DNA from 3 places in the Streptomyces sp. NBC_00873 genome. Region 2 is predicted to be linked to each of the others. Evidence: riboswitches for the same ligand, from Rfam matches in the RefSeq annotation. Region 2 holds a riboswitch; each other region holds the start of a gene.

Region 1 (9,636 bases), 3.1 Mb from region 2:
TCCAGGACCGCTGTCACGGGGGCCTCGGCCTCGCTGTTGTAGATGTCGGTGCCGGTGCCCGGCAGGATCCGGGCCAGTTCGGCCGCGATGCCCCACGGGGTCTCGTCGCCGACCGCAATGTTCGCGACCGGGGTGAACGCGGCGACGTACGCCGGCTCGATCAGCGGTTCGGCCGTGCCGGTCACCTGCACCGCACGACGGGCGGCCACCAGGCCGATGCCGGAAGCGATACCGGTGCGGGGCGCGGTCCCCTCCTGCGTCGCCGCGCCCGGCTCCGGGAGAGCCCCCCGCGCCCGCTGCGTCCAGGACGCGAGGGCACGTACCCGTGCCGCAGCGTCGGCCAGCCGCTCCTCGGGCAGTTCGCCGGTCCGTACCGCCGCGACCAGCGCGTCGCGCAGCCGCAGCACGGTGCCCTCGTCGTCCAGCCCGCCGCCGACACAGATCGCGTCGGCGCCCGCGGCGATCGCGAGGACGGAACCGCGCTCGATCCCGTACGTCGATGAGATGGCCTGCATCTCCATGCCGTCGGTGACGATCAGCCCGTCGTAACCCAGTTCCTCGCGCAGCAGACCGGTGAGGATCTGCGGGCTCAGCGTCGCCGGGCGGCCGGGGTCGAGCGCGGGAAGCAGAATGTGCGCGCTCATCACCGATTTGGAACCCGCTGCGATCGCCGCCCGGAAAGGCACCAGCTCACGGGCGTGCAGGGTGTCGAGGTCCACATCGATGCGGGGCAGCGCGTGGTGCGAGTCGACCGCGGTGTCGCCGTGCCCCGGGAAGTGCTTGGTGCAGGCGGCAACCCCGGCGGCCTGGAGTCCCTCGACGTACGCGGCGGTGTGCCGGGCGACCAGGTGCGGGTCGGCTCCGAAGGACCGTACGCCGATGACCGGGTTGCCCGGGTTCGAGTTGACGTCGGCGGACGGCGCCCAGTTGAGGTTGACGCCGCACTCGGCGAGCCGGCGGCCGAGCTCCTGGGCGACCGCACGGGTCAGCCCCAGGTCGTCGACGGCGCCGAGTGCGAGGTTGCCGGGGAAGGACGAGCCATGACGCACCTCGAGCCGGGTGACGTCACCGCCCTCCTCGTCGATCGCGACGAGTACGTCGTCCCGCTCGGCCCGGAGTTGGGCGGTGAGCGCGGAGAGCTGCTCCGGCGTCTCGATGTTGCGGCCGAACAGACCGACGGAGGAGAGTCCTTCGCCGACTCGGCGCAGCAGCCAGTCCGGCGCGGTGGTGCCGGCGAACCCCGGCTGCAGGACGGCGAGGGCGTCGCGCGTGACGGTGTCCGTGGTGGAGGTGAGTGTGGTCATGACGCGGCGTCATCCCTTCACGGCGCCGTCGGTAAGACCGCTGACGGCCTTGCGCTGCAAGTAGATGAAGAGGATCAGGATCGGGATCGCGAAGAGCGAGGAGGCAGCCATGGTCGCCCCCCAGTCGTCACCGAACGCGGTCTGGAACTGCGAGAGCCAGAGCGGCAGGGTCTGGGACTCGATGTCCTTGTTGAGGATGAGGACGAGCGGGAACTCGTTCCAGGCGGTGATGAAACCGAAGAGCGAGGTCGCCATCAGACCGGGGCCGAGCAGCGGCAGGATCACCTTCCTGAACGCCTGCGGGCGGGTGCAGCCGTCGACTTCGTCCGAGCCACAGGCAGTGGCACCGGCCAAGAGAGCCACCCCACCAATGGCCGCGATGAGTCCGCGCTTCACGACACCCTCCTCAGGGATGCAAGAGAATTCCCCCCCACCACCCGAGATCGCCGTCCGTCGCACAATTGCATACGACGGGTACTGCCCGTGGGGCTGGGACCTGGTCTTTAATGGTTTAGACCAGTACTCGGAGCTTGGCCTAGACCTTTAGGGGTGTCAAGGGTGTATAAGAAGTGCACTCGCGTCCGTTACAGGACCGACACCTGAGGGAGGGCGACGAGCCGTGACCGGACCGTGCCACCATGTGAGCCGCAACAGACGGAGGAGCAGGTGACGGCAGCAACGCAGCAGTCGGGAAGGCGGGCCATGAGTGCCGACGGGGGCAGTACGGAGAACGAGACGGGCGCGGGCACGCGCACCGCGCGGGTCCCGAAGTATTACCGGCTGAAGCGCCACCTCCTCGACATGACGGACACCATGCCGCCCGGCACCCCGGTGCCACCGGAGCGGACCCTGGCCGCCGAGTTCGACACCTCGCGCACCACCGTGCGCCAGGCGCTCCAGGAGCTGGTCGTCGAGGGCCGGCTGGAGCGCATCCAGGGCAAGGGCACATTCGTGGCCAAGCCGAAGGTCTCGCAGGCCCTGCAGCTCACCTCTTACACCGAGGACATGCGCGCCCAGGGCCTGGAACCGACATCACAACTGCTGGACATCGGCTATGTCACGGCCGACGACACCCTCGCCGGGCTGCTGGACATCACAACCGGCGGCCGGGTACTGCGGATCGAGCGGCTCCGCCTGGCCAGCGGTGAACCGATGGCCATCGAGACCACACACCTTTCGGCCAAACGCTTTCCCGCGTTGCGTCGTTCGCTGGTGAAGTACACCTCGCTCTACACGGCGCTGGCCGAGGTGTACGACGTACGGCTCGCCGAGGCCGAGGAGACGATCGAGACCTCGCTCGCCACCCCGCGCGAAGCCGGTCTGCTCGGTACGGACGTGGGCCTGCCGATGCTCATGCTGTCCCGTCACTCCCTGGACGGACACGGCGAACCGGTTGAATGGGTGCGGTCGGTGTACCGCGGCGACCGTTACAAGTTCGTGGCGCGTCTGAAGCGGCCGACCGACTGAGACCGCGGACCGGCTCCTGACCGGACCACTGTCCGGACCCGGACAGAGCATCAGGAGTCGGTCCCCCGGGCAGAATCCCTCCAGCGGCTCCGTCACACTTTTGCCGGACAGGGGGTGACGGTGGCCGGGATACTCCCCTAGATTGCCTGCGCATTACAACAGGTGATCAGCGAGGGGACGGAGTCGCCACATGCCCGAAGAAGCAGACGCGAAACCACCGGCAGTCACACCGGTGAGAGTGCTCATCGCCCTCTGTCTCGCCGCCCCGTTCGTGGCGATGCTCTGGGTGGGTTCGTACGCGAAGGTGGACCCCACCTTCATCGGCATCCCGTTCTTCTACTGGTACCAGATGGTCTGGGTGCTGATCTCCACGGCGCTCACGATGGTCGCGTACAAGCTCTGGCAGCGTGACCAGCGCGCCCGCAAGGGGGGTGCGTCGGCATGAAGGACGGCGTGAACGGCGTCGCGCTCGGCGTCTTCATCTTCTTCTTCCTGGCCGTCACGGTCATCGGCTTCATGGCCGCGCGCTGGCGCAAGGCCGAGAACGAGGCCAGTCTCGACGAATGGGGCCTGGGCGGCAGGTCGTTCGGCACCTGGGTCACCTGGTTCCTCCTCGGCGGCGACCTGTACACCGCGTACACCTTCGTCGCCGTACCCGCCGCGATCTACGCAGCGGGAGCGGCCGGCTTCTTCGCAGTCCCGTACACCATCCTCGTGTACCCGCTGATCTTCACCTTCCTGCCGCGCCTGTGGTCGGTCTCGCACAAGCACGGGTACGTCACCACCTCGGACTTCGTCCGCGGCCGCTTCGGATCGAAGGGGCTGTCGCTGGCGGTCGCCGTCACCGGCATCCTCGCCACGATGCCGTACATCGCGCTCCAGCTCGTCGGCATCCAGGCGGTGCTGGACGTGATGGGCGTCGGCGGCGGCGAGAACACCAGCTGGTTCGTCAAGGACCTGCCGTTGCTGATCGCGTTCGCGGTGCTCGCCGCGTACACGTACTCCTCCGGGCTGCGCGCCCCCGCGCTGATCGCGTTCGTCAAGGACGGGCTGATCTACCTGGTCATCGCGGTGGCGATCATTTACATCCCGATCAAGCTGGGCGGCTTCGACGACATCTTCGCCAAGGCGGGCGACGCGTTCTCGCAGACCAACCCCGCAACCGGCAAACCGCGCGGCGCCCTCGCGCCGGCCGATCCCGGCCAATGGGGTTACGCGACCCTGGCCCTGGGGTCGGCGCTCGCCCTCTTCATGTACCCGCACTCGATCACGGCGACGCTCTCCAGCCGCAGCCGTGAGGTGATCCGGCGGAACACCACGATCCTGCCGCTGTACTCGCTGATGCTGGGCCTGCTGGCCTTGCTCGGCTTCATGGCGATCGCCGCCGGAGTCAAGGTGGAGAACGGACAGTTGGCGATCCCGCAGCTGTTCGAGAACATGTTCCCCGACTGGTTCGCCGGCGTGGCGTTCGCGGCGATCGGCATCGGCGCGCTGGTGCCCGCCGCGATCATGTCGATCGCCGCGGCCAACCTCTTCACCCGGAACATCTACAAGGACTTCCTGAAGCCCGACGCGACCCCGGCCCAGGAGACGAAGGTCTCCAAGCTGGTGTCGCTGCTGGTGAAGGTCGGTGCGCTCGTCTTCGTCCTCACCATGGACAAGACGGTCGCGATCAACTTCCAGCTGCTCGGCGGGATCTGGATCCTGCAGACGTTCCCGGCGCTGGTCGGCGGCCTGTTCACCCGGTGGTTCCACCGCTGGGCGCTGCTCGCGGGCTGGGCGGTCGGCATGGTGTACGGCACGCTCGCCGCGTACGGGGTGGCGAGCCCGACCCAGGCGCACTTCGGCGGCTCCTCGAAGGAGATCCCGGGGATCGGCGAGATCGGCTACATCGGTCTGACGGCGTTCGTGCTGAACGCCGTGGTGACGGTGGTGCTGACGTTCGTCCTGAACGCGGTGAAGGCCCCGGTGGGCATCGACGAGACCTCCCCGGCGGACTACACGGCGGACGCGGGCGACCCGGGTGTCCGGGTGGAACTCCCGTCGGCCAGGCCCGAGTCGAGCCCGTCACCAGACGCGAGCCCGTCCGCCGGCTAGGGCCCTTCGTCTGGATCAGGCCCGATCCGGAAGACAGGCCCTGGTTCCCTCGCCGGACGGGCTGCACCCAGCCGACCATGCTCGGCGCCCACCGGATCCACCATCGACTCGGCTTCGTACGCACGCCGGAACGCGACTCGGATCCCATCGCGGGCCTCGCGCTGCTCACGTACAGCCTGAGCTTCTGAACCGTTGTGACACAACATGTGGGGGCCGCCTCATCGGGCGGCCCCCACATGTATGCTCGTGCTCGCTGTCGCCGCAGGGAAATCCGGTGCGAATCCGGAACTGTCCCGCAACGGTGTGTTCGGTGCCCCTTTGTGCACCCTGAAAGTCCGAGGACCTGCCGACAGCGCGTCCGGCTCGACCGATCCGGACGCCCAGACGTCCGGGCCTCGCGGATGGGCCGGTGGACGCCGCACGCAGTGCTGCCCTCCTTCCTCGGGCATGCCTCCGCGCGGCCGCCCCGCTCCCCCGCCGGCCCCGAGCCGAGCGAGGGAGAGCACCACGTGACCATCGCGCCAGCCGATCCGGCTTCAGTCGCCGAGTCCGCGGGAACCACGAACGACGGACCCGGGACCGCACTGCTGCGGACCCTGACCGACCTCACTGCCGATCTGCCCGACACCGACCCCGGCCGCGTCGCCGCCGCCGCGCTGCGCGGCCGCAACGCCGCGTCGGACGAGGCGGAGTTGCGCGCGCTGGCCACCGAGGCCGCCGCGGGTCTGATCGCCGAGGACCCCGCGTACTCCCGGCTCGCCGCCCGCCTCCTGACCCGCGCCATCGCGGACGAGGCGGCCGGTCAGGGCGCGCTGTCGTTCTCCGCCTCGGTCGCCGTCGGCCACCGCGAGGGTCTGATCGCGGACCGTACGGCCGCGTTCGTGGCGCTCCACGCGGCCCGGCTCGACGCGCTGGTCGAGCAGTCCCTCGCCGACGGCGCCGACGACCGGTTCGGCTACTTCGGGCTGCGGACACTGCACAGCCGCTATCTGCTGCGCCACCCGCTCACCCGCCAGGTCATCGAGACGCCGCAGCACTTCATGCTGCGCGTCGCCGCCGGTCTCGCCGAGGACGAGTCGGCGCGCGCACTGGACGAGGTCGCCGCGCTGTACGGTCTGATGAGCCGCCTCGACTACCTCCCCTCCTCCCCCACACTCTTCAACTCCGGCACCCGTCACCCGCAGATGTCCTCCTGCTATCTGCTGGACTCGCCGCTGGACGAGCTCGACTCCATCTACGACCGCTACCACCAGGTGGCGCGGCTGTCCAAGCACGCGGGCGGCATCGGCCTCTCGTACTCCCGGATCCGCGCCCGCGGTTCGCTGATCCGCGGCACCAACGGGCACTCAAACGGCATCGTGCCGTTCCTGAAGACGCTCGACGCCTCGGTCGCCGCAGTGAACCAGGGCGGCCGCCGCAAGGGCGCCGCCGCCGTCTACCTGGAGACGTGGCACGCGGACATCGAGGAATTCCTGGAGCTGCGCGACAACACGGGCGAGGACCAGCGGCGTACGCACAACCTCAACCTGGCGCACTGGATCCCGGACGAGTTCATGCGCCGGGTCGACGCGGACGGCGACTGGTCGCTGTTCTCCCCCGCCGACGTGCCGGAACTGGTCGACCTGTGGGGCGACGAGTTCGACGCCGCGTACCGGGCAGCCGAGGCCAAGGGCCTGGCCCGCAAGTCGATGCCCGCGCGTGAGCTGTACGGCCGGATGATGCGGACGCTCGCGCAGACCGGTCAGGGCTGGATGACGTTCAAGGACGCCTCCAACCGGACGGCCAACCAGACCGCCGAGCCGGGTCGCGTCGTCCACTCGTCGAACCTGTGCACCGAGATCCTCGAAGTCACCGACGACGGCGAGACCGCCGTCTGCAACCTCGGTTCGGTCAACCTCGGTTCGTTCGTGGCCGACGGCGACATCGACTGGGAGCGGCTGGACTCCACAGTCCGTACCGCCGTGACGTTCCTCGACCGGGTCGTCGACATCAACTTCTACCCGACCGAGCAGGCCGGCCGCTCCAACGCCCGCTGGCGTCCGGTGGGGCTGGGCGCGATGGGGCTCCAGGACGTCTTCTTCCGGCTGCGGCTGCCGTTCGACTCCCCCGAGGCCCGCGCGCTCTCCACGAAGATCTCCGAGCGGATCATGCTCGCCGCGTACGAGGCGTCCTGCGACCTCGCCGAGCGGTCCGGTCCGCTGCCCGCCTGGTCCGAGACGCGCGCCGCCCGCGGCGTGCTGCACCCCGACCACTACGACACCGAGCTGAGCTGGCCGGAGCGCTGGGACGCGCTGCGTGCCCGGATCGCGAAGACCGGCATGCGCAACTCACTGCTGCTCGCCATCGCTCCGACCGCCACGATCGCCTCGATCGCCGGGGTGTACGAGTGCATCGAGCCGCAGGTCTCCAACCTCTTCAAGCGCGAAACGCTCAGCGGTGAGTTCCTCCAGGTCAACGCCTATCTGGTGAACGAGCTGAAGCAACTGGGCGTGTGGGACGCGCGGACCCGCGAGGCACTGCGCGAGGCGAGCGGCTCGGTGCAGGGCTTCGCCTGGATCCCGGAGGACGTACGGGCGCTGTACCGCACGGCATGGGAGATCCCGCAGCGCGGTCTGATCGACATGGCGGCGGCGCGTACGCCGTTCCTGGACCAGAGCCAGTCGCTGAACCTGTTCCTGGAGACGCCGACGATCGGCAAGCTCTCCTCGATGTACGCGTACGCCTGGAAGCAGGGGCTGAAGACGACGTACTACCTGCGCTCGCGCCCGGCCACCCGGATCGCCCGCGCGGCGTCCGGCCGGGCCGCGGCCGACGCTTCCCTTCCCGTGCAGCAGGCTTCGGCTCCCGACGCGGACGCGATCGCCTGTTCCCTCGAAAACCCCGAGTCCTGCGAGGCCTGTCAGTAATGAGCTCGACCGACAAGAATCTGCTCGACCCGGGCTTCGAACTGACCCTGCGGCCCATGCGCTACCCGGACTTCTACGAGCGCTACCGTGACGCGATCAAGAACACCTGGACGGTCGAGGAGGTCGACCTCCACTCCGACGTCGCCGATCTCGCCAAGCTGACACCCGCCGAGCAGCACATGATCGGCAGGCTCGTCGCGTTCTTCGCGACCGGTGACTCGATCGTCTCCAACAACCTCGTGCTGACGCTGTACAAGCACATCAACTCCCCGGAAGCGCGGCTGTACCTGTCGCGTCAGCTCTTCGAGGAGGCCGTGCACGTCCAGTTCTATCTGACGTTGCTGGACACGTATCTGCCGAACCCGGAGGACCGTGCGGCGGCGTTCGACGCGGTCGAGGAGATCCCCTCGATCCGCGAGAAGGCGCAGTTCTGCTTCAAGTGGATGGATTCGGTCGAGAAGATCGAACGGCTGGAGACGAAGGCCGACCGCCGCCGCTTCCTGCTGAACCTGATCTGCTTTGCGGCGTGCATCGAGGGGCTGTTCTTCTACGGCGCGTTCGCGTACGTGTACTGGTTCCGCTCGCGCGGTCTGCTGCACGGTCTCGCCACGGGGACGAACTGGGTCTTCCGGGACGAAACTTGCCACATGAGCTTCGCCTTCGAGGTGGTCGACACGGTCCGCAAGGAGGAGCCCGACCTCTTCGACGAGGAGCTGGAGAAGGACATCTCCGCGATGCTCGAGGAAGCGGTCGCAGCTGAGCTCCAGTTCGGCCGCGACCTCTGCGGTGACGGCCTGCCTGGAATGAATACCGACTCCATGCGGCAGTACTTGGAGTGCGTGGCCGACGATCGCCTCCGTCGGCTCGGTCTCGCTCCGGTCTATGGATCGTCGAACCCCTTCTCGTTCATGGAGTTGCAGGGTGTCCAGGAGTTGACGAACTTCTTTGAGCGCCGTCCATCGGCGTACCAGGTGGCCGTCGAGGGCAAGGTCGACTTCGACGAGGACTTCTGATCGCACCATCTGGTGGGCTGTCCTTCGCAATGTCTCGGAGGACAGCCCGCCGGGATCAGTCGTCGCCCCGGAGTACCACTTCGATGAACGCGGGATCGAAGGGTGCGTTCCGGGGGCGCCCCTTGGGCAGAGGATGGACCACTATCTCCTTGACGACTGCGGAGACAGCACCCCTCCTCCGTCTCGTATCGAACAACATCCAACGTTCACGGCTGAATCCTGCAAGGAGATTCTCCTCTGCCAGCCGCGCAAGAAATTGCTCGCGCTCTCGCTCCATGTCATGGATGAGACTGCGGATCAGGCCCCATCACCTCGGCGGGCACCGCCGCCGGGATCGACGCCTGCCTGCATCTGGTCCGTCAGGCACACGGCCCCGATGTCGCCGACGCCATCGCCCGCCGCATGGTGGTGCCGCCGCACCGCGACGGCGGCCAGGCGCAGTACATCAAGCGCCCGCTGCCGCGTACCGCGTGCGACACGGTCGGCGGGAGGCTCGCCTGGATGGAGCGCCATCTCGACCAGGAGATGACCGTCGAACATCTCGCCGCCCAGGCGCACATGTCCCCGCGCACCTTCGCCCGCCGCTTCCACCGGGAGACGGGCACCACCCCGTACCGCTGGCTGCTGCGGCAACGCGTCCTGCTCGCCCAGCATCTGCTGGAGACATCCGACGAAACGATGGACACGATCGCCGGGCAGACCGGGTTCGGAAACGCGGCCGCGCTGCGCCATCGCGTACCGCCGCGCCTTCCGCGGCCCGACCGCTATGACCGAAGTGGCCTGATCCATAACAGCGCAAACGGGCCCGGCCCCACTCGGGGAGACCGGGCCCGCCGAAGGTTCTACTCG
Region 2 (9,636 bases):
GGCCGCCCACGTGGACGGTGCCGGCCGTGGGCTCGACCGTGCCGACGAGGGTGGCGAGCAGCGTGGACTTGCCGGCGCCGTTGCGGCCCATCAGGGCGACGGTCTCGCCGGGCGTGACGGAGAGCGTCACCCGGCGCAGCGCCTCGACGCGACCGCGCCGCACCCCCAGACCCTCGGCCCGGACGGTCGCTTCCCCCACGGGACCCGGAGCGGGCTCCGGCTCGGGTGCGCGACGGCGTCCGAACAGCCCACGCCGTACCGGGGCGGCGGGCAGCGGTGCCGGGGCGGCAGGCGTCGCCGACGGGACGGCCGACGGCGGCTCGGCCGACGCCAGCCGTTCCCGCAGCCCGGTCGCCCGGCGTCGCGCATCGCGCACGGAGAGCGGCAGCGGTTCCCAGTCCGCCAGCCGTCCCAGCGCGACCACCGGCGGGTGGACCGGGGACACGGCCATGACGTCGGCGGGCGCACCCATCACCGGCGCCGCGCCCGGCGACGGCAGCAGGACGACCTGGTCCGCGTACTGGACCACGCGTTCCAGCCGGTGCTCCGCCATCAGGACCGTCGTGCCCAGGTCGTGCACCAGCCGCTGGAGCACCGCGAGGACCTCCTCGGCCGCCGCCGGGTCCAGGGCGGACGTCGGCTCGTCCAGGACCAGCACCTTGGGGTGCGGGGTCAGCACCGAGCCGATCGCGACCCGCTGCTGCTGGCCGCCGGAGAGCGTGGCGATCGGCCGGTCGCGCAGTCCCGCGAGGCCCAGCAGGTCGAGGGTCTCCTCGACCCGCCGCCGCATGACATCGGGGGCGATCCCCAGTGACTCCATGCCGTAGGCCAGCTCGTCCTCGACGGTGTCGGTGACGAAATGGGAGAGCGGGTCCTGACCCACCGTGCCGACCAGATCGGCGAGTTCGCGCGGTTTGTGGGTGCGGGTGTCGCGGCCGTCGACCGTGACCCGGCCGCGCAGCGTGCCGCCCGTGAAGTGCGGCACGAGACCGGAAACGGCCCCCAGCAGCGTCGACTTGCCGACCCCCGACGGGCCGACGAGCAGTACCAACTCGCCCTCCGGGACCGTCAGATCGACGCCGGACAGGGTGGGGTGCGCCGTGCCCTCGAACTGCACCGAGACCTGCTCGAACCGGATCATCACTGCTCCTTCTCGGAGTGCGCGACGGGAGCGTCGGCCGGACCACCCACCGGGGGCGGCGCGGGCGCCACCACTGCGGGCAGCAGCCCGATCAGCACCGCGGCGGCGGGCCACAGCGGGAACACCGGCGCGACCAGGGGTACGACCCCGGGGTGCAGCGCCTCCGGGTCGACGCTGCCCGCCAGGATCATCGCCGCCGCGACCACCGCACCCGACCCCGCCACCAACCAGGCCCGCACACCCCACCGGTCGGGCCGGTAGCGGGTACGGACCGAGCGGGCGCCGCCGAGCCGCAGCCCGGCCGCAGCGGCGACGAGCCCGGCGAGCAGCAGCGGCAGCCCGTAGACCGCACCCTGCGAGGCCAGCAGTCCGTACGTACCGGCGCAGACCCCCAGCAGACCGCCGAGGGTGAGGACGTTCGTGGTGTGCCGGACGGCGGGCGGGACCTGCGCTGTACGCCCGTACCCGCGCGCGTCCATCGACGCCGCCACCGCCACCGACCGCTCCAGCGCACCCTCCAGCACCGGTAGTCCGATCTGCAGAACGGCCCTGATGCCCCCGGTCGGTCGGCCCCGCAGCCGGCGTGCGGTGCGCAGGCGCACCACATCGGCGACCATGTTCGGCGCGAACGTCATCGCGACGACGACGGCGACCCCCGCCTCGTACAGCGCACCCGGCAGCGACTTCAGCAGCCGGGCCGGGTTGGCGAGCGAGTTCGCCGCGCCGATGCAGATCAGCAGCGTGGCCAGCTTCGCCCCGTCGTACAGCGCGAAGAGCAGCTGCTCGGCGGTGACCCGGCCGCCGATCCTGACGCCCTGCGCCCAGTCCGGCAGCGGGACTTCGGGAAGGGTGAGCACCAGGTGCGTACCGGGGATCGGCGAGCCGAGGAAGACGGAGAACAGCAGCCGCACGGCGACGACGAACAGCCCGATCTTGATGAACGCCCCGTACGAACGCGCCCACGGCGCGTCCGTCCGGCGCGCCGCCACGACATATCCGGCCACGCCCACCAGCAGCCCGAGCAGCAGCGGATTGCTGGTCCGGGACGCTGCGGTGGCCAGCCCGAGCGCCCACAGCCACCAGGCCCCGGCGGGCAGGGCGTTGCTGCGGGTCGCCGCGGGCGCCCGCAGTGCATGGCTGAGCCGGACCGCGCCGGGGGAGACGGTCATCCGCGCCGGCGGCGGGCCTGCAGGACGGCGGCGATGCCGAGCAACAGGACGGCACCGAGCCCGACGAGCACCCCGGTGGACGGACCGCTGCGCCCGTTCCCGGGGTGGGAGGACGAGGGGGAGGCGGACGCTGTGTGCCCGCTGCCGGAGACCTGCTCGCCGCAGCCCGATGCGGGGTAACCGGAGATCGCGCAGAGCAGGGCGTTACTGCTGTAGCGCAGCGGCTTGGCCACCGAGGCGAGCGCCTCGGCGGTGCTCGCCCCGGTGGCGACCTGCGCACAGGCGGTGCGCAGCGCGGGCGGCGTCTCCCCGGCCGGGGCGTCCGCAGGCGTGCCGGGGTCGATGACGAGCGCGACCCGCTTGGTGCCGTCCTTGGCGGGAGTGTCCGCGCAGACCGTCGCGAAGTCGGGGGCACGGCGCGGCTTCGCAGAGTCCTGGGAGTCCTCGCTCACGGAGAACCGGAAGCCCTGCACCGCCCCGTCGTCGGGCCGGACGAGCGAGGGGCCCTGGGTGGCGTAGGCCCAGCCGGACCCCTTGCCCTCCCAGAACGACCAGTAGCGGTAGCCGGCCGCATGAGCGGTGCCCGCTCCGAGCGCGGTCAGAGCGGCGCCGAGCACCAGCAGCAGCGCGACGGCCACCCTTCCGCCGAACGCGCTCCCCGCACGATTCCCCGCCCGGTTCACGGCTGCTGGGGCTTCCGGCGGCTGCTGATCAGGAAACCGATGCCCGCACCGGCGGCGAGACCGATACCGACCAGCCACCACACCCCGAGACCGGCGTCGTCGCTGGTGCCGTCCTCGGCCGAGAAGTCGTCCGGGGTCGCACTGGGCGTGATGACGGCGGCGGGCGCGGGACCGCTCGCGTTCAGCTCCCGGACCAGGTCGACGCCACCGAAATCGCGGGCGTCGGCGCCGGTCGCGTGCGCGGCCAGGACCAGCTGGGCATAGGCGGCGGGGCCGCTCTCCTCGGCCCAGCTCCTGGAGTTCTTCTGCAGCCAGCCGACCGCACCGGCCGCCTTGTTCTTGTGGCCCGCGGAGGCCAGGGCGACGACCGCGTCCGCGGTGTTGCCGAAGTCGGGCTGCGGGGTGGTGTCGTCGGCGCCCGGCATCGGCGGCAGGTTCAGATGGTCGCCGTTCTTCGCGAGGGCGCCCGCGAGGTAGAAGGCGCCGTTCCGGGCGGCCTGTTCCGGCTTGACGACGTCGCCCTTCCCGCAGGCCGGCGGCTGGCCCTCGACCGCGGCGTTGTCCCCGGCGGCCAGCCCCTTGCCCATCGAGCCGAGCACGGCGGCGGCGGTGGCGTCCGCGTTCGCGGCGAGCTTCCCGGCCTTGTCGGGCTGGTACGCGAACGCGCCGCCGTCCGAGCCGCCGCACGGGATCGCGAGCGCGAGCAGCGCGTCGTACGGGGTTTTGCCGCCCGGATTCGTCATGTCGCCGATCCGCTGGCCCTGCCGGGCCAGCGCGCCGATCACGATCGAGGTGGAGTTGGCGTCGCTGGGGGAGCCCGCGTTGTAGCCCCAGCCGCCGTCCTCGTTCTGGACGGACTTCAGCCAGCGGACGCCGTTGTTGACGATGTCGCCGTGCCCGCCGACCTCCGCCAGCGCCTGCACCGCGGCGGCGGTCGCATTGGTGTCCAGCATGGTCTTGGCGTCGCACGGCTTGGAGACATCGGCGCGGTACGAGGCGTAGGCGCCGCTCGCGCACTGCTGGGCGATCAGCCAGTCCACCGACTTCGTCGCGGGTACGACCCCCTCGACGCGCTGGGCGAGGAAGGCCAGCGACTGCCGCCAGACCCCGTCGTACGTCGGGTCCTTGGTGCCGTACAGCCCGGAGGGCAGCGCAACGGACGGGGTGGGGGAGGGGGACGGCGCCGCGACCGCGGCCGGGGCAGCGGCCGCACAGAGCACGGTGGCGGTGGCGGCGAGCGCTGCTGCGCTGCGGCGTACGGTCATGGCGGGCTGAGCCTCTCCTGGTGCGGAACCGGGCACAGGCACACTCAGGCACCAGGCTCCGGCCCCGTATTCCTCGACGGTGCCGGTCACCGGGGTTCCGGTGACGCGAGCCGGTCACGACCGCGGACAGGGCATTCCGACTCACCGCTGTGTCAGCGGCTCACGGTTGCGTGGTCAGTGCCGGATTCGCACCGGCTTCCCCCTGAACGGGCATGATGACGACTCGCACACTCTACCGGGACGTAGCCCGCTCGCCCCGGGCGGAGGGCTGTCTCACACAGCGACGTACGTCACCGGCCCGCTGCCCGGCACCGCCTCCGCGCGCCCCAGCTTCACCAGCCGGCGCACATGCGCCTCCGCCTCGGAGACGGCGATGTTCCGCGAGCCGTACGGGATCTGTTCCCAGGGCCGGTTCCACTCCATCCGCTCGGCCAGTTGCCACGGCGTCAACGGGGCGGCGAGCAGGGCGAGCAGTCCGGTCAGCCGCTCCTCGTGATGGTCGAGAAGTTCCCGTACGCGCCCCGCCGCGTCCGTGAACGCGTACTGGTGGGCGGGCAGCACCTCGGCGACCCCGAGCCGGCCGATGCGCTCCAGCGAGTCCAGGTAGTCGCCCAGGGGGTCGGTGACCGTCGCGTCGTCCGGGTCCTCGTACAGCCCGATGTGGGGGCTGATCCCGGGCAGCAGATGGTCGCCGGAGAAGAGACGGCCGCGGCCGGGCAGATCGGCCGGGTGGTCCTCCTCCAGGTGCAGGCAGACATGGCCGGGGGTGTGGCCCGGCGTCCAGATCGCCCGGAGCCGCCGGCCGGCGAGGTCGAGCAGCTCGCCGGGGACGATCTCGCGGTCCGGGAGGGCGGCGCGCAGTCCGGGGAGTGTGCGCATCCGGCCGCCCGTGCGGGCGGCGCGCAGTGGGGCGAGGTGCTCCTCCGGTGCGCCGACCGCGGCGAGCTTCGCCGCGAGGTAGCTCAACCAGGTGGCCGGTTCGGAGTCGCGGGTGCGGCGCACGATCGCGGTGTCCGCGGCGTGCATCGCGATCCACGCCCCCGATGCCTCGCGGACCTGTCCGGAGAGTCCGTGGTGGTCGGGATGGTGGTGGGTGATGACCACGCCGTGGATGCCGGCGATGTCCACACCGACGGCGGCGACTCCGGCGACCAGGGTGTCCCAGGCGTCGGGGTCGTCCCAGCCGGTGTCGACGAGGACCGGCCCGCGGTCGGTGTCGAGAACATGCACCAGGGTGTGGCCGAGCGGGTTGTCCGGGATCGGGACCTTGATGGACCACACGCCGCCGCCGTGCTCGGTCACCTGTGTCATGGGGCTTCCCCTCTCCCGTCCCGGCCGGCGGCTGCACTGCGCCACGCCCACTGTAACGAGAACTCGTTCCAGTAGTAGGCCAGGACGACTATCGGCTTCGGATCAACGGGTCAGCGAAGGACCACAGTTCCCCCGGTCGCTGCGGATCGAAGGGAAAGGCGTGGCGCGAGCCCCGCCGCGGAGCGATCGCCAGGGCGGGGCGCCGGTGCCTCTCGGATCTGCCGGTCTCGTGGGGACGTCCGATGCGTGGACTCCTGGAACTGGAACTGGTATCAGTTCTGACGCGGAGTCAGTTATGGAGTCAGGTGCGGAGTCGGTACGTGCCGGGTCGCGGGAGGCAGCAGCCATGACCGAGCTTGTGGAACACGGAAAACTGTTCATCGGCGGGGAGTTGGTCGATCCGCTCGGCCGGGACGTCATCGAGGTGATATCGCCCCACACCGAGCAGGTCATCGGCCGGGTGCCACACGCCTGCGAAGCGGATGTGGACCGGGCCGTCGCCGCCGCCCGCCGGGCCTTCGACGAAGGGCCCTGGCCGCGAGCGTCCCTGGACGAGCGGATCGAGGTGATCACGCGGATCAAGGACGCGTTCGCCGTGCGGTACGAGGAGATCGCCCGCGTCATCAGCTCCGAGAACGGAACCCCGTACAGCTCCAGTGTGATGGTGCAGGCGCTCGCCGCGATGATGGTCTGGGACGCGGCGATCGCCGTCGCCCGCACCTTCCCGTACGAGGAGCGCCGCGACGGCGTCCTCGGGCCGCTGCTGGTGCGCCGGGAGCCGGTCGGGGTGGTCGCGGCCGTCGTGCCGTGGAACGTCCCGCAGTTCACCGCCGCCGCCAAGCTCGCGCCCGCGCTCCTGGCAGGCTGCTCCGCCGTACTCAAGGTCTCGCCCGAATCGCCCCTGGACGCCTACATCCTGGCCGAGATCGCCGCCGGGGCCGGGCTCCCCGAAGGGGTGCTGTCGATCCTTCCGGCGGACCGTGAGGTGAGCGAGTACCTGGTCGGCCATCCGGGCGTCGACAAGGTGTCGTTCACCGGCTCGGTCGCGGCGGGCCGCCGGGTCATGGAGGTCGCCTCCCGGAACCTCACCCGTGTCACCCTGGAGCTCGGCGGCAAGTCCGCCGCTGTCATCCTTCCCGACGCCGATCTGGACACGGCCGTCGCGGGCATCGTCCCGTTCGCCTGGATGATCAATGGCCAGGCGTGCGTCGCCCAGACCCGCATCCTCGTCCCGCGCTCCCGCTACGACGAGACCGCCGAGGCGTTCGCCGCCGCAGCGGGTGCGCTGAAGGTCGGTGACCCGCTCGACCCCGCCACCGAACTCGGCCCCCTGGTCGCGCAGCGCCAGCAGCAGCGCTCCCTCGACTACATCCGGATCGGCCAGGAGGAAGGCGCCAAGATCCTTACGGGCGGCGGCCGTCCGGCGTCCCGGGAACGCGGCTGGTACGTCGAGCCGACCCTCTTCGGATCCGTCGACAATTCCATGCGCATCGCCCGCGAGGAGATCTTCGGACCGGTCATCTGCCTGCTGCCTTACGGCGACGAGGCGGAGGCGGTGAAGATCGCCAACGACTCCGAGTACGGGCTCAGCGGCAGCGTCTGGACCGCCGACACCGAGCGCGGCATCGACATCGCCCGCCGGGTGAGGACGGGCACGTACAGCGTGAACACCTTCAGTCTCGACATGCTCGGGCCGTTCGGCGGCTACAAGAACTCAGGCCTGGGGCGGGAGTTCGGACCCGAGGGGTACGGCGAGTACTTCGAGCACAAGATGATCCATCTGCCCGCCGGGTACCGGCCCGCGCAGCCCGGCCCGCAGGAGGCGTGATGGGGGACCGCTGGCATGTGGAGGTCGACCGGAGCGTCTGCATCGGCTCCGGGATGTGCGTGAACCACGCTCCGGGCGGATTCCGGCTGGACTCCGCCCGTCAGTCCCACCCGGGCGATCCGGAGACCGACGCCAATGAGCGGGTGCTCGCGGCGGCGGAAGGATGTCCCGTCGAAGCGATCACGCTGACGCTGGCCGATTCGGGCGAGGTGGTCTTCCCGCCGGAGGACTGAGGCCTCTGCCCTGCGGCGGGAACACGAGCGCGAGGTGCGGCCCGATGCGGGACCGTCGGGCCGCCGGAGGCGGCGGCCTGGCTGGTGGCGCACTGGGCGGGCAGGCCGGAGGCCACGGAACCGCCCGCGAACACGTCCGGGTAGGCGGCCAGCAGGTCTGCGGTCATCCCGCCGCCCGCCGACAGGCCGGTGACGTACAACCGCCGCCCGTCGGAGCCGTACTGCTGCTTCGCGTGCTCCGCTCCGATGCCGCAGCGTATTCAGGATCGGCAGCATCGGAGCGTAGGTGCGGGACCCGCGACCGGTCTCCTCAGACTTCGATCCTCGTCGCGAGTTCCTGTCGCGCCCGTGCCGCGGCGCCGACCGGTACGGCGTCGGCCCCCAGGGCAGCCCTGACCAGCCGGACAGGGTGGCCGCTGACCGGCGGGTCGGCGGCCAGCGACGCCAGGATGAGGGGGTTCAGCAGGGGCCAAGCGTGGCTGACCCCGCCGCCGACCACCACTGTGGTGATGTCCACGACGCCCGCTGTCATCACGATCGCCTGGGCGATCCCGGCACCGGCGGCCCGGTACACCGCGAGGGCGTCCTGGTCACCGTGGTCGGCGGCCTGTGCGACCTCGCGGGCGGTCAGCCGGCGGCCGGTGCGGTCCGCGTAACGGGCGCCGATGGAACGGCCGGAGGCCAGGGTCTCCAGATGGCCCCGGCCGCCGCACGAGCAGAGCAGATCACCGAAGCCGGGGATGTGCCCGATCTCGCCGGCCGCGCCGTGCGGCCCGGCGAACAGCGCGCCGCCGGTCCACAGCGCGCCGCCGACCCCGGTGCCCAGCGTCATCCCGAGGACGTCCGACTCGCCGCGCACGGCGCCGCCGGACACCTCCCCGTAGAGGAAGGCGTTGACGTCGTTGTCCAGGAACGCCGGGACGCCCAGCGCCTCCTCGACGGCGTCCGTCACCGCGAAGCCGGCCCAGCCGACGAAGGAGTCGCTGGCCACCAGGATGCGGCCGGTGGCGGAGTCCACCACGCCGGCCGCGCCGACCCCGCAACCGGCGAGCCGGCCGGGGGTGCGCTCCAGCAGCGGGGCCAGCGCGCCCAGGGCCGCGCCGATCATGGCCCGGCCGCCGTCGGCCGCCGGGGTCGCCACCTCCGCGCGGTCCAGTACGGTCAGGTCCTCGGCGCAGACCACCACCTGGGTCGTGGTGCCGCCGATGTCCACTCCGGCGAAGAGCGTACGGTCACGGAAGCTCATACCTGGGCCTCCGTCCGGCCGGCCGCGAGGGTGGCCAGACGTTCGGCTCTGCGGCCGCGCTGGATCACCGGGTCGGGCACCGGCACGGCGGCCAGCAGCCGGCGGGTGTAGTCGGTCTCCGGGTGCAGCAGGGTTGCCCCGGTGGGGCCCTGCTCCTCGATCCGGCCGGCCCGCATCACCACGACGCGCTGCGCGAAGTGCTGTACGACGGCCAGGTCGTGGGAGACGAAGAGACAGGCGAAGCCCAGCTCGTGCTGGAGCTCGGAGATCACTTCGAGCACCGCCTCCTGCACGCTCACGTCGAGCGCGCTGGTGGGCTCGTCGGCGACCAGCAGCCGGGGCTCCAGGACCAGGGCGCGGGCCAGGCTGACCCGCTGGCGCTGACCGCCGGACAGCTCCCGGGGGGCGCGCCGGGCGAGTTCACGCGGCAGCCGGACCCGGTCGAGGACGGCGGCGACCTTGCTCTGGAGGTCCTTGGCGGAGAGCTCGCGGCGGTGCACCCTGAGCGGCTCGGCGACGCATTCGCCGACCGTCATCCGGGCGTCCAGCGAGGCCACCGGGTCCTGGAGGACCACGCCGATACCGGCCCGCAGCGCCCGGCGGGCCCGGGACCGGGTGCGGCCCAGGTCGTTGCCGAACAGCGAGACGGTGCCGGAACTCGGCGGGATCAGACCGAGCGCGACCCGGGACGCGGTGGACTTTCCGGAGCCCGACTCGCCCACCAGGCCCAGGGTCTCCCCGGCGTGGACGGCGAGCGAGA
Region 3 (9,636 bases), 5.5 Mb from region 2:
GGCGGACATCGATCCGGCGACCCACACCGTGGAGGCCCTGCTTGTCGACGGTGCCGAACTGGACCTCGGGCTCTCGGTCAGGATCTCGGAGCGGACCGCCGACAGCTGACCGTCCGTGCTGACAACCACCTTGCAAAAGGCTGGAGTTGGGCAACCCGCTCGTGCGTGACCTCTGCACCGTTCCGCGCGCGCAAATGGGAGCAGCAGTTCGATCAATTCCCTTTTGGATCGGTGCGGCGTGACTACGATGTTGCACGTTCAACCGGGCGAGATCACGTTCGATGGCCGAACGCAGCTCGCACGGCTGCGCCGGATCGCGTAGTCCCGCGAGGCCGCGGCCGCACACCCCGCGCGCCCCACCGCATGGGACCACCCCTCGAACCGATCGACTGGAGAGTCTTCATGTCCCTGCTCGACCCCAAAACCTGGCAGTCCCGCACGTTCGCGGGAGGTGAGTCGGATGTCGTCGAGCCCGCCACCGGCGAGATCCTCGGACACGTCACCCTCGCCGCACCCGAGGACATCGCGGCAGCCGCCGAGTCCGCGGCCGCCGCCCAGTCCGCCTGGGCCCGCACCCCGCACTTCGTGCGCGCGGCCGTCCTGCGCCGGGCCGGTGACCTGTTCACCGCCCACGCAGACGAGCTGCGCGAATGGCTCGTACGGGAGTCCGGATCGATCCCCGGCAAGGCCGACTTCGAGCTCCACGTCGCCGCCCAGGAGTGCTACGAAGCTGCCGCGCTCGCCTCCCGGCCGGCCGGTCAGGTCCTGCCCAGCGAGGACCAGCGGCTCTCCTACACCCGCAGGGTCCCGGTCGGGGTCGTCGGCGTCATCGCCCCGTTCAACGCGCCGTTGATCCTCTCCATCCGGTCCGTCGCGCCCGCACTGGCCCTCGGCAACGCGGTTCTCCTCAAGCCCGACCCGCGCACCGCGGTCTGCGGCGGGCTCTCACTCGGCGCGGTCTTCGCCGAGGCCGGACTCGGCGAGAACCTGCTGCATGTCCTGCCCGGCGGCGCCGAGGTCGGACAGGCGCTCGTCGCCGAACCTCGCGTCCCGGTCATCTCCTTCACCGGCTCCACCACGGCGGGCCGCGCCGTCGGCGAGGTTGCCGGGCGATTCCTCAAGCGTGTGCACCTCGAGCTCGGCGGCAACTCCGCCCTCGTCGTCCTGGAGGACGCCGACCTGGCGGGCGCTGTGGCCCAGGCGACCTGGGGCTCCTTCTTCCACCAGGGCCAGATCTGCATGACCACCGGCCGCCACCTCGTTCACGCCTCGCTGCACGACGAGTACGTCGAGCGGCTCGCCGCGAAGGCGGACGCGCTGGTTGTCGGCGACCCGAACCGTGAGCAGGTCCATCTCGGCCCGGTCATCGACCGCGGCCAGCTCGGCAAGATCCACCGGCTGGTCGAGTCGAGCACCGCACGGGGCGCGAAGCTCGCGGCGGGCGGCACCCACCGCGACCTGTTCTACCGGCCCACCGTCCTCACCCACGTCGACGACCAGACACCCGCCTACGCGGATGAGGTCTTCGGTCCGGTCGCCCCCGTGCGGTCCTTCGACACCCTGGACCAGGCCGCGGCGCTGGCCGCCGACAGCCCGTACGGACTCTCGCTGGGCATCGTCACCCGCGACACCGCCCTCGGTCTGGAACTCGCCGACCGGATCCCGACCGGCATCGCCCACATCAACGACCAGACGGTGAACGACGAGGCGGTCGCACCCTTCGGCGGCATCGCCGCATCAGGCACCGGGGCGCGCTTCGGGGGCGAGGCCAACCTGGAGGCCTTCACCGACCTGCGCTGGACGACGGTCCGCCGCGAACCGGCCGGCCACCCCTTCTAGTCCGGCGGATCAGGGGCGGACACCCCCAGGGACATCCCGAACGCCGAAGGGCCCGGCCGAACCGGCCGGGCCCCTTCACCGTCGCCCGCTCGCGCCGCCTACTTCGGTTCCTTCTGCTGGTCCTCGATGGACTTGCGGACCTCGTCCATGTCCAGCTTGCGGGCCTGTCCGATGACATCCTCGAGTGCCGTCTCCGGCAGGGCCCCCGGCTGGGCGAACACCGCCACATTGTCCCGGACGATCATCAGGGTCGGAATGGACCGGATCTCGAAGGCCGCCGCCAGTTCCTGCTGCGCCTCCGTGTCGACCTTGGCGAAGACCAGGTCGGCGTGGCGCTCGGACGCCGCGTCGTACACCGGCGCGAACTGCCGACACGGGCCGCACCAGGAAGCCCAGAAGTCGATCAGGACGAACTTGTTCTCGCTGACGACCTGATCGAAGTTTTCCTTGGTGAGCTCTACGGTGCTCATGCTCTCGTTACCTCTTCCTGTGCCCGTTCGGACGTGTCCGGCACAACCGTGCCCGGTTCCGCGCTATTCCGCCTGCCCATGTGGCCACGGCTCACACTCACGGCCAGACTGTCCCCCATGACAGATGCTGTGGAGAACGCCGTGTACGACGTCGTGGTGATCGGTGCGGGACCTGTGGGTGAGAACGTGGCTGATCGGACCCGGGCTGCCGGACTGTCCACGGCGGTCGTCGAGACGGAGCTCGTCGGCGGCGAGTGCTCGTACTGGGCGTGCATGCCCAGCAAGGCGCTGCTGCGCCCGGTCGTGGCCCGCGCCGACGCGCGCAAGGTCCCCGGACTCAGCGCGGTGGTCCAGGGACCCCTGGACACGGCGGCCGTCCTCGCCCGCCGTGACGAGTACGCCTCGCACTGGAAGGACGACGGACAGGTCGCCTGGCTGGAGGGGATCGGCGCGGATGTCTACCGGGGTAAGGGACGTCTGACCGGTACGAAAGAGGTCTCCGTCACAGGTCCTGACGGCTCCGAACACCGGCTGACCGCCCGGCACGCCGTCGCCGTCTGCACCGGCAGCCGCGCCGTCGTTCCCGGCCTTCCCGGAGTCGCCGACGCCCGCCCCTGGACCAGCCGCGAGGCGACGAGCGCCAAAGAGGTGCCGGGCCGACTGGTGATCGTCGGCGGGGGAGTCGTCGGTGTGGAGATGGCCACCGTCTGGCAGGCTCTCGGCGCGCACGTGACGATGCTGATCCGCGGCAAGGGGCTGCTGCCGAAGATGGAGCCGTTCGCGGGCGAGCTGGTCGCCGAGGCCCTCACCGAGGCCGGAGCCGACGTCCGTACGGGCGTCTCCGCCACCTCCGTGCGGCGTGCCGGCCCCGACGGACCGGTCACCGTGGAACTGGACAACGGCGAGCGCATCGAGACCGACGAGATCCTCTTCGCCACCGGCCGTGCCCCGCGCACCGACGACCTGGGCCTGGAGACGGTGGATCTGAAGCCCGGATCCTGGCTCGAGGTCGACGACAGCTGCCGCGTCGAGGGCAGCAACTGGCTGTACGCAGTCGGCGACGTCAATCACCGGGCACTCCTCACCCACCAGGGCAAGTACCAGGCCCGCATCGCGGGTGCCGCGATCGCCGCCCGGGCGCAGGGCGACACGCCGCCGGCGACCGGCCGCTGGGGAGCACACGCCGCCACCGCCGACCACGCGGCCGTCCCCCAGGTCGTCTTCACCGACCCGGAGGCCGCATCCGTCGGGCTCACCCTCGCCGCGGCCGAGCGCGCCGGGCACCGGGTCCGCGCCGTCGACCACGACCTCGCCGCCGTCGCCGGCTCCGGACTGTACGCGGACGGCTACCGGGGCCGCGCCCGCATGATCGTCGACCTCGACCGCGAGATCCTACTCGGCGTCACCTTCGTCGGCCCCGGCATCGGCGAGCTGCTGCACTCGGCGACGGTCGCCGTTGCGGGTGAGGTCCCCATCGACCGGCTCTGGCACGCGGTCCCCGCCTATCCGACGATCAGCGAGGTGTGGCTGCGCCTGCTGGAGGCGTACCGCGGCTGAGTACGGCTGGCGAGCCGTTGCGTCGGCGACGGGTCCCGCCGTCCCTCGGAGGGAGGGCGGGACCCGTCGCCAGGGTGCGTCGTCCCGCGCAGGCGCACGCTGCAACTACGTCTTCGACGTGCCGGTGAGCTCACGGGGCGATGCGTTTTCCGGTTCTCACCAGTAGTGGCGCCGCCCACCGAGCCCGCGGCCGACAGCACCGAGAATCCAGAGGACCGCACCGATCAGCACGAGGGCGACGCCGATGGTCCACAAGATGGAAATCCCGGCCACCATGCCGATCACGAGCAGAATGACTCCGAGGACGATCATTGCGTCCCCCAATCCTTCAAGGCCACCTTCGAGTATGCGCCGGACGGCGTATCTCCGCGTGGCAGACGACTGCTGTTGCTCGTACTGCCGTCCAGGACCGCAGGGCGGTGGCGGGCTGGGGTCCCGGACAGCTCGGCGGACCTCGTGAGACAGCCGGGGTTTCAGGCCGACGTCACGGCCGGTGGACCTCGACCAGGCGCGATCCGGTCCGGCGAACCGCTACGCGACCCGCCTCTCCGGCACCTGCTGTTCCTCTTCCTCGTCGGGAAGCTTCACGTCGCTCACCAAGATGTTGACCTCCACGACCTCCAGACCGGTCATCCGCTCGATGGCGGCGATCACCTCGGTCCGGACGTCGCCCGTGAGCTCGACGATCGAGTATCCGTATTCGACGATGATCGACAGGTCGACCGCCGTCTGGACCTCGCCGACCTCGACCTTGACACCGCTGGTGACGGACTGACTTCCCGCTCCGGGCACCCTCTCCCGCACGGCCCCCATACCGCGGGCGAATCCCCCTCCCATGCCCTGGACTCCGGGCACGCCCCGGGCGGCCAGCCCGGCGATCTTCGCCACCACGCCGTCGGCGATCGTGGTTCGGCCCCGCGACCCAGGTTCCGTTCGGCGGTTTCCGCCATGCGGTCCTGCTCCGTGCGTGGCCTCGGATTGCGGGCGGGCGGTATCGGGCCGATTCACCTGCGTTTGATCGGTCATGGTCGGTCGCCCTTCCGGAGAGAAGGTGGATTCGAAAGCCTTGGCCAGTCTACGTACCATTTGTCGACATTGCTCGAGCGGTAGGGGTACGTGGGCGGACCCACGGGCGGGCGCCGCCGTGGGTAGGCTGCCCCCTTCTCGTCCTCCCTGGTCCCGGTGTCGCGTAAATGGCGGCGTTGCGGGGGTCCGGCCGCGGGCGCTCGCCTTAACTGCCTCCCCGCGGTAGGGAGCCCACTCCCTGTCGTGGGGCAGGCCGAACGGTGCCGGCATGGAGGGAAGGTGCAGACCGACCGGTCGTCGGGGATGCTGTCACCTGACGTCACCGGCGGGGCGGGCCGGTCCGGCGGTGGAGGCCGACGCCGGGTTACGGGGCGTCGGTTCCGGTGCTCAGGGACTGCCCACAGCGCAGGTTCCAGCGGCCGGACCGGCCGCTGAGCTCTGTCAGTGTCAACGGGGCGACGTCCAACCGCCAGAAAGCCTGCGGCGGAAGGCCCAGCGCATGCACGATCGCGGCGCGCACCACCGCGGGTTCGACCACGGCGATCACGCGGCCGTCCCCGGCGCCGTCCCGATGCAACGAGTCAAGCCAGCCACCTACCCGCGCACACAGGTCCAGCAGCGACTCACCGCCGTGCGGTGCCGCCGAAGGGCCGGACAGCCAGACCGAGACCGCCTCCGGCTCGGCCTCGCTCACCTCCGCCAGTCGCTGCCCGCTCCAGCGCCCCAAGTCCCAGCCGCACAGGGCTGGTTCGGTCTCGGACAGCAGCCCCAGCGCCTCGGCGGTCCCGGCGCACCGCTCGTCCGCTCCGCGCACCCGGCGATCGGCGGCAGGCACCGCGGCAGCGGCCGCACGCGCCCGCCGGACACCGGACGCGTCGAGCGGGGCGTCGCCGTCGAAACGGGCTTCACGCAGCGCCGCATTGAGCGCCGGTGAGATCAACATCACTTGTGCCGTCAACACCGGTGTCAACTCCCTGAACTGTGGCCTTTCGGGTAAGACCGGCCGGCAATTGGGGGGCGGCGTCGCGGGGCTGGGGCACGCACCTCGCGGTGTTGTCGTCGATCACCATGTTCCCCGAGCTCTCGGCTTCGCTCGAGCAGGGGAGGCCCCATTCGCCATGGCTCAATCCTCGGCCTTGCGATGCACGCACCCCAGCCCCGCTCCTTCACCCACCCCCCAATTGCCGGTCGGTCCAAGCACACCATGGCATCCGGGCCCCCGGCCCTCCAGATGGCGCCATGGCGGCGCGTGCCCGCAGGCGGTATGGTCGCGACGAACATGACGACGGTGTGACGGAAGTCCGGTGAGAATCCGGCACGGTCGCGCCACTGTGAACCCGTACCCCTGCGGGAAGTCAGACCCGGCACTGTCGTCTCAGGCACCACGATCGGGACGCGTGTTCCCTCAGGAGGTTCTGCCATGGCACAGACTGCTGCCCCCGCAACCGTCGCCACACCCGCCATCACCCCCATCTCGCTGAAGGCCATTGCCCCGTGGGCGGTCTTCTTCGGCATCTTCATGCTCGTCCTCCTGTACTTCGTCGGCGCCGAGCAGGGTGCCACCGCTGTCATCTCCGGCGAAGGTGTCCACGAGTGGGTTCACGACGGTCGCCACCTGCTCGGTTTCCCCTGCCACTGACACGCTGCGCACCTCAGGGGAACCGCTCATGAACTCCATATCTGTCAGAGCGCTGCTCGTCCGCGGCATGCTGGCCGGACTTGCCGCGGGCGCGCTCGCTCTTGCCGTCGCCTACTTCCTCGGTGAATCCCGGGTGGACGCGGCGATCGCGCTCGAAGAGGCTCACAGCCACGACCACGGCGGCGGCGAGGAACTCGTCAGCCGCACCATGCAGTCCACCGCGGGTCTTGCCACCGGTGTCCTGGTCTTCGGTGTGGCGATCGGCGGCATCGCTGCGCTGGTCTTCTGCTACGCCCTCGGCCGCATCGGCAGGTTCGGCCCGAGGGCCACGGCCGCATTGATCGCGTTCGGCGCCCTGCTGACCGTGTATGTCGTGCCGTTCCTCAAATACCCGGCCAATCCGCCGGCTGTCGGAAATCCCGACACGATCGGCCAACGCACCGCCCTGTTCTTCCTGATGGTCGCCCTCAGCGTGCTGTTGGCCGTCGCTGCCGTCATCTTCGGCAAGCGGCTGGCTCCCCGTCTGGGCAACTGGAACGCGTCCATTGCCGCGTCCGCGGCCTATGTGCTCGTCATCGGGCTGGCCTACGCCTTCCTGCCCTCGTTCAATGAGGTCGGCAAGGACTTCCCGGCCAGTCTGCTGTGGGAGTTCCGCCTCGCCACCCTCGCCGTTCAGGCCGCGCTGTGGACCACTTTCGGTCTGGTCTTCGGCTATCTGACCGAGCGGCTGCTGGTGCCGAAGACCGGCCCGGTGACGGCCGGGGGCGGTACCACGTCCCACGCCGCAGCCGCTGCGAGCTGAGGCGCCGGCCGACTCGTCGGCCGTATGACGGCAGAACCCGCCGGGGCATCCCGGCGGGTTCTGCGTCTTATGCGGCGTCCGTCGCGTCGGTCGCTTCAGCCACGTACGTCGCATCCGTTGTGTCCGACGCCTCCGACGCCTCCGACCAGTCGATCAGGAAGTGCTTCACCCGGTCGTCCGCCCTGACGAAGCGCATGCCTGCCGCCACCATGACGTGCTGGGACGCGATGTTGTCGAGGTCGGCATCGCCGTTCACGGCGGCGATGCCCTCGTCGCGGGCGAACTCCAGCAGCGCCCGCAGCGCCTCGGAGGCGTACCCCTTGCCGCGCGCCGCAGGGGTCAGGCCGTAGCCGATCGTCACCTGCCCCTCCGGGTTCGGAGCGCCGTGAAAGCCCACTCCGCCTATGGCGTGTCCGTCCTGGCGGAGGCGGATCTCGTAGGCGCCGAACGGCTGGGGGTTGCCGGTGTCGGCGCAGTGCTCCAAGAAATGCCCGGCCCCGGCCGCGTCGCCGTCGGTCGGGTACTCCGGTGCCCATAGGGCACCCGGCCCCGGACGGCGGGCCACTATGTTCTCCGCCTCGGCGGGACTCAACGGGTGGAGTACGAGTCGAGGTGTCACAAGATCTCCCATGACTCGACGGACTATCACGACGGCGAGCTTCGGTGCACCGGAATTATCGGATTTTTTGCTGCCTGAAGGAGTGGGTAGCGGGGCTGGGTAACGCTGATACGTGGAGTGAGCCGGTCCGATCCGTGCGGAGCGCAGGGTCCGCCTCGCCTACCCGCAGGCGTACAGCGAACCCATTCATGAGCGGGACATGGCCGCCGTGTCGGTGCGCCCTTCTCGACGACGCCCACCGCGGGGCGACGTACCGCGGCCGCGGCCGCGGCCGACGCAGGCGGCACCTCCCAGGCCGACGCACGTGGGCACGGTCCTGCCGCAGCTGTGGGCCCGGTCGGCATGCGTACGCTGACCGGGCCCACAGCCTTGCACCCACAGCGGCCGGGAAGGAGGGCGGGGCTTCCCCGTCGGACAGTGTCCGTCTCGAAGCCCGCCGTCTCAGCTGCTCACGTCCTCCCCGAAGTCTCCGGACATCGCCGCCGCCATCCGCAGATGAGGCGTAGCCTCCTCCTGCCGGCCCTGCCGCTCCAGGGTGCGGCCGAGCATCAGCCGCGCATAGTGCTCCACCGGGTCGCGCTGCAGCACCGCCCGCAGCTCCGTCTCGGCCTTGCCGAGCCGCGCCGAGTGGTAGTAAGCGCGGGCCAGCAGCAGCCGCGGCGCGACCTGCTCCGGCGCTTCCTCGACCAGTCCGCCCAGGATCCGGGCCGCGGTCAGGTACTCCTTGGCTTCGAAGAACATCCGGGCGCGGTCCCAGCGATCGGCTGCCGTGCCGAACTCGTAATAGGTGTCGTTCACTTGCCCTCCTCGGTCGCGGCCTTGGGAGATCCGTCGGGCCATGCATCCAGTCGTTCGCGCGGCCCGCTTTCAGCCTGCACAACACCTCATTATGGTTGAACATTCCATCAAACTTTTCGCGTGGGTACCGACCGCCCGCGCCTGCACAGGAATAGGTTGAGCGCCATGAGCAATCTCGATCGCCAGGCCGCACTCTCCGTCTGCGGCGGCCGGGGCTTTGTCGTCGCCGAGCCGGTGCGTGAACTCCTCGCCCCGCGTCACGTCCAGCTCGGTGAGTCCACCGAGGTTCGCAGGCTGCTGCCCAACCTCGGCCGCCGGATGGTCGGAGCCTGGGCCTTCGTCGATCACTACGGCCCCGACGACATCGCCGACGAACCCGGGATGCAGGTACCGCCCCACCCTCACATGGGCCTGCAGACGGTCAGCTGGCTCCACGACGGCGAGGTGCTTCACCGCGACAGCCTGGGGAGCCTGCAGACGATCCGCCCGCGCGAACTGGGACTGATGACCTCCGGCAGGGCCATCAGCCACTCCGAGGAGAGCCCGAAGCCGCACGCTCGATTTCTGCACGGCGCTCAGCTCTGGGTTGCGCTGCCCGACGCTCACCGCCAGGTCGAGCCGCACTTCCAGCATCACACCGACCTGCCGACCGTCACCGCCCCCGGCCTCACCGCCACGGTGATCCTTGGCGAGCTGGACGGTGCCACCTCGCCCGGCACCGCCTACACCCCGATCGTCGGCGCCGACATCGCCCTGACCCGTGGCGCCGAGGCGCGCCTGCCGCTCGATCCGGACTTCGAGTACGCCGTGCTGTCAATGTCCGGCGAGTCGGAGGTCGACGGCGTTCCCCTGCTGCCCGGATCGATGCTCTACCTCGGCTGCGGCC

What was found. Region 2 has a riboswitch for cobalamin ahead of OH809_RS29770 (prenyltransferase/squalene oxidase repeat-containing protein). Riboswitches for the same ligand answer to the same signal wherever they lie in the genome.
Region 1: another riboswitch for cobalamin. It lies ahead of OH809_RS14775 (ribonucleoside-diphosphate reductase subunit alpha); the one in region 2 lies ahead of OH809_RS29770 (prenyltransferase/squalene oxidase repeat-containing protein).
Region 3: another riboswitch for cobalamin. It lies ahead of OH809_RS04430 (CbtB-domain containing protein); the one in region 2 lies ahead of OH809_RS29770 (prenyltransferase/squalene oxidase repeat-containing protein).

Annotation. Positions count from the first base shown of each region.
Region 1 covers NZ_CP108803.1:3,301,725-3,311,360, forward strand. Annotated here, with positions in the region: gene OH809_RS14745 (glycoside hydrolase family 3 protein) at 1-1,304, opposite strand, end outside; partial or broken gene OH809_RS14750 (carbohydrate ABC transporter permease) at 1,314-1,625, opposite strand; gene OH809_RS14755 (GntR family transcriptional regulator) at 2,007-2,771, shown strand; gene OH809_RS14760 (DUF3311 domain-containing protein) at 2,962-3,216, shown strand; gene mctP (monocarboxylate uptake permease MctP) at 3,213-4,868, shown strand; partial or broken gene OH809_RS14770 (GNAT family N-acetyltransferase) at 4,934-5,056, shown strand; cobalamin riboswitch at 5,096-5,234, shown strand; gene OH809_RS14775 (ribonucleoside-diphosphate reductase subunit alpha) at 5,378-7,774, shown strand; gene OH809_RS14780 (ribonucleotide-diphosphate reductase subunit beta) at 7,774-8,787, shown strand; gene OH809_RS14785 (hypothetical protein) at 8,843-9,064, opposite strand; partial or broken gene OH809_RS14790 (helix-turn-helix domain-containing protein) at 9,088-9,571, shown strand; gene def (peptide deformylase) at 9,630-9,636, opposite strand, start outside.
Region 2 covers NZ_CP108803.1:6,448,059-6,457,694, forward strand. Annotated here, with positions in the region: gene OH809_RS29755 (ABC transporter ATP-binding protein) at 1-1,141, opposite strand, end outside; gene OH809_RS29760 (energy-coupling factor transporter transmembrane component T) at 1,141-2,310, opposite strand; gene OH809_RS29765 (SCO2322 family protein) at 2,307-2,948, opposite strand; gene OH809_RS29770 (prenyltransferase/squalene oxidase repeat-containing protein) at 2,990-4,258, opposite strand; cobalamin riboswitch at 4,366-4,500, opposite strand; gene OH809_RS29775 (MBL fold metallo-hydrolase) at 4,532-5,569, opposite strand; gene OH809_RS29780 (aldehyde dehydrogenase) at 5,916-7,397, shown strand; gene OH809_RS29785 (ferredoxin) at 7,397-7,630, shown strand; partial or broken gene OH809_RS29790 (PHB depolymerase family esterase) at 7,651-7,869, opposite strand; gene OH809_RS29795 (ROK family protein) at 7,941-8,876, opposite strand; gene OH809_RS29800 (dipeptide ABC transporter ATP-binding protein) at 8,873-9,636, opposite strand, start outside.
Region 3 covers NZ_CP108803.1:933,597-943,232, reverse strand. Annotated here, with positions in the region: gene OH809_RS04465 (hypothetical protein) at 1-109, shown strand, start outside; gene OH809_RS04460 (aldehyde dehydrogenase family protein) at 403-1,839, shown strand; gene trxA (thioredoxin) at 1,938-2,309, opposite strand; gene OH809_RS04450 (dihydrolipoyl dehydrogenase family protein) at 2,427-3,866, shown strand; gene OH809_RS04445 (hypothetical protein) at 4,023-4,178, opposite strand; gene OH809_RS04440 (Asp23/Gls24 family envelope stress response protein) at 4,398-4,892, opposite strand; gene OH809_RS04435 (histidine phosphatase family protein) at 5,257-5,835, opposite strand; adenosylcobalamin (AdoCbl) riboswitch at 6,161-6,309, shown strand; gene OH809_RS04430 (CbtB-domain containing protein) at 6,313-6,531, shown strand; gene OH809_RS04425 (CbtA family protein) at 6,560-7,333, shown strand; gene OH809_RS04420 (GNAT family N-acetyltransferase) at 7,401-7,964, opposite strand; gene OH809_RS04415 (tetratricopeptide repeat protein) at 8,394-8,750, opposite strand; gene OH809_RS04410 (pirin family protein) at 8,916-9,636, shown strand, end outside.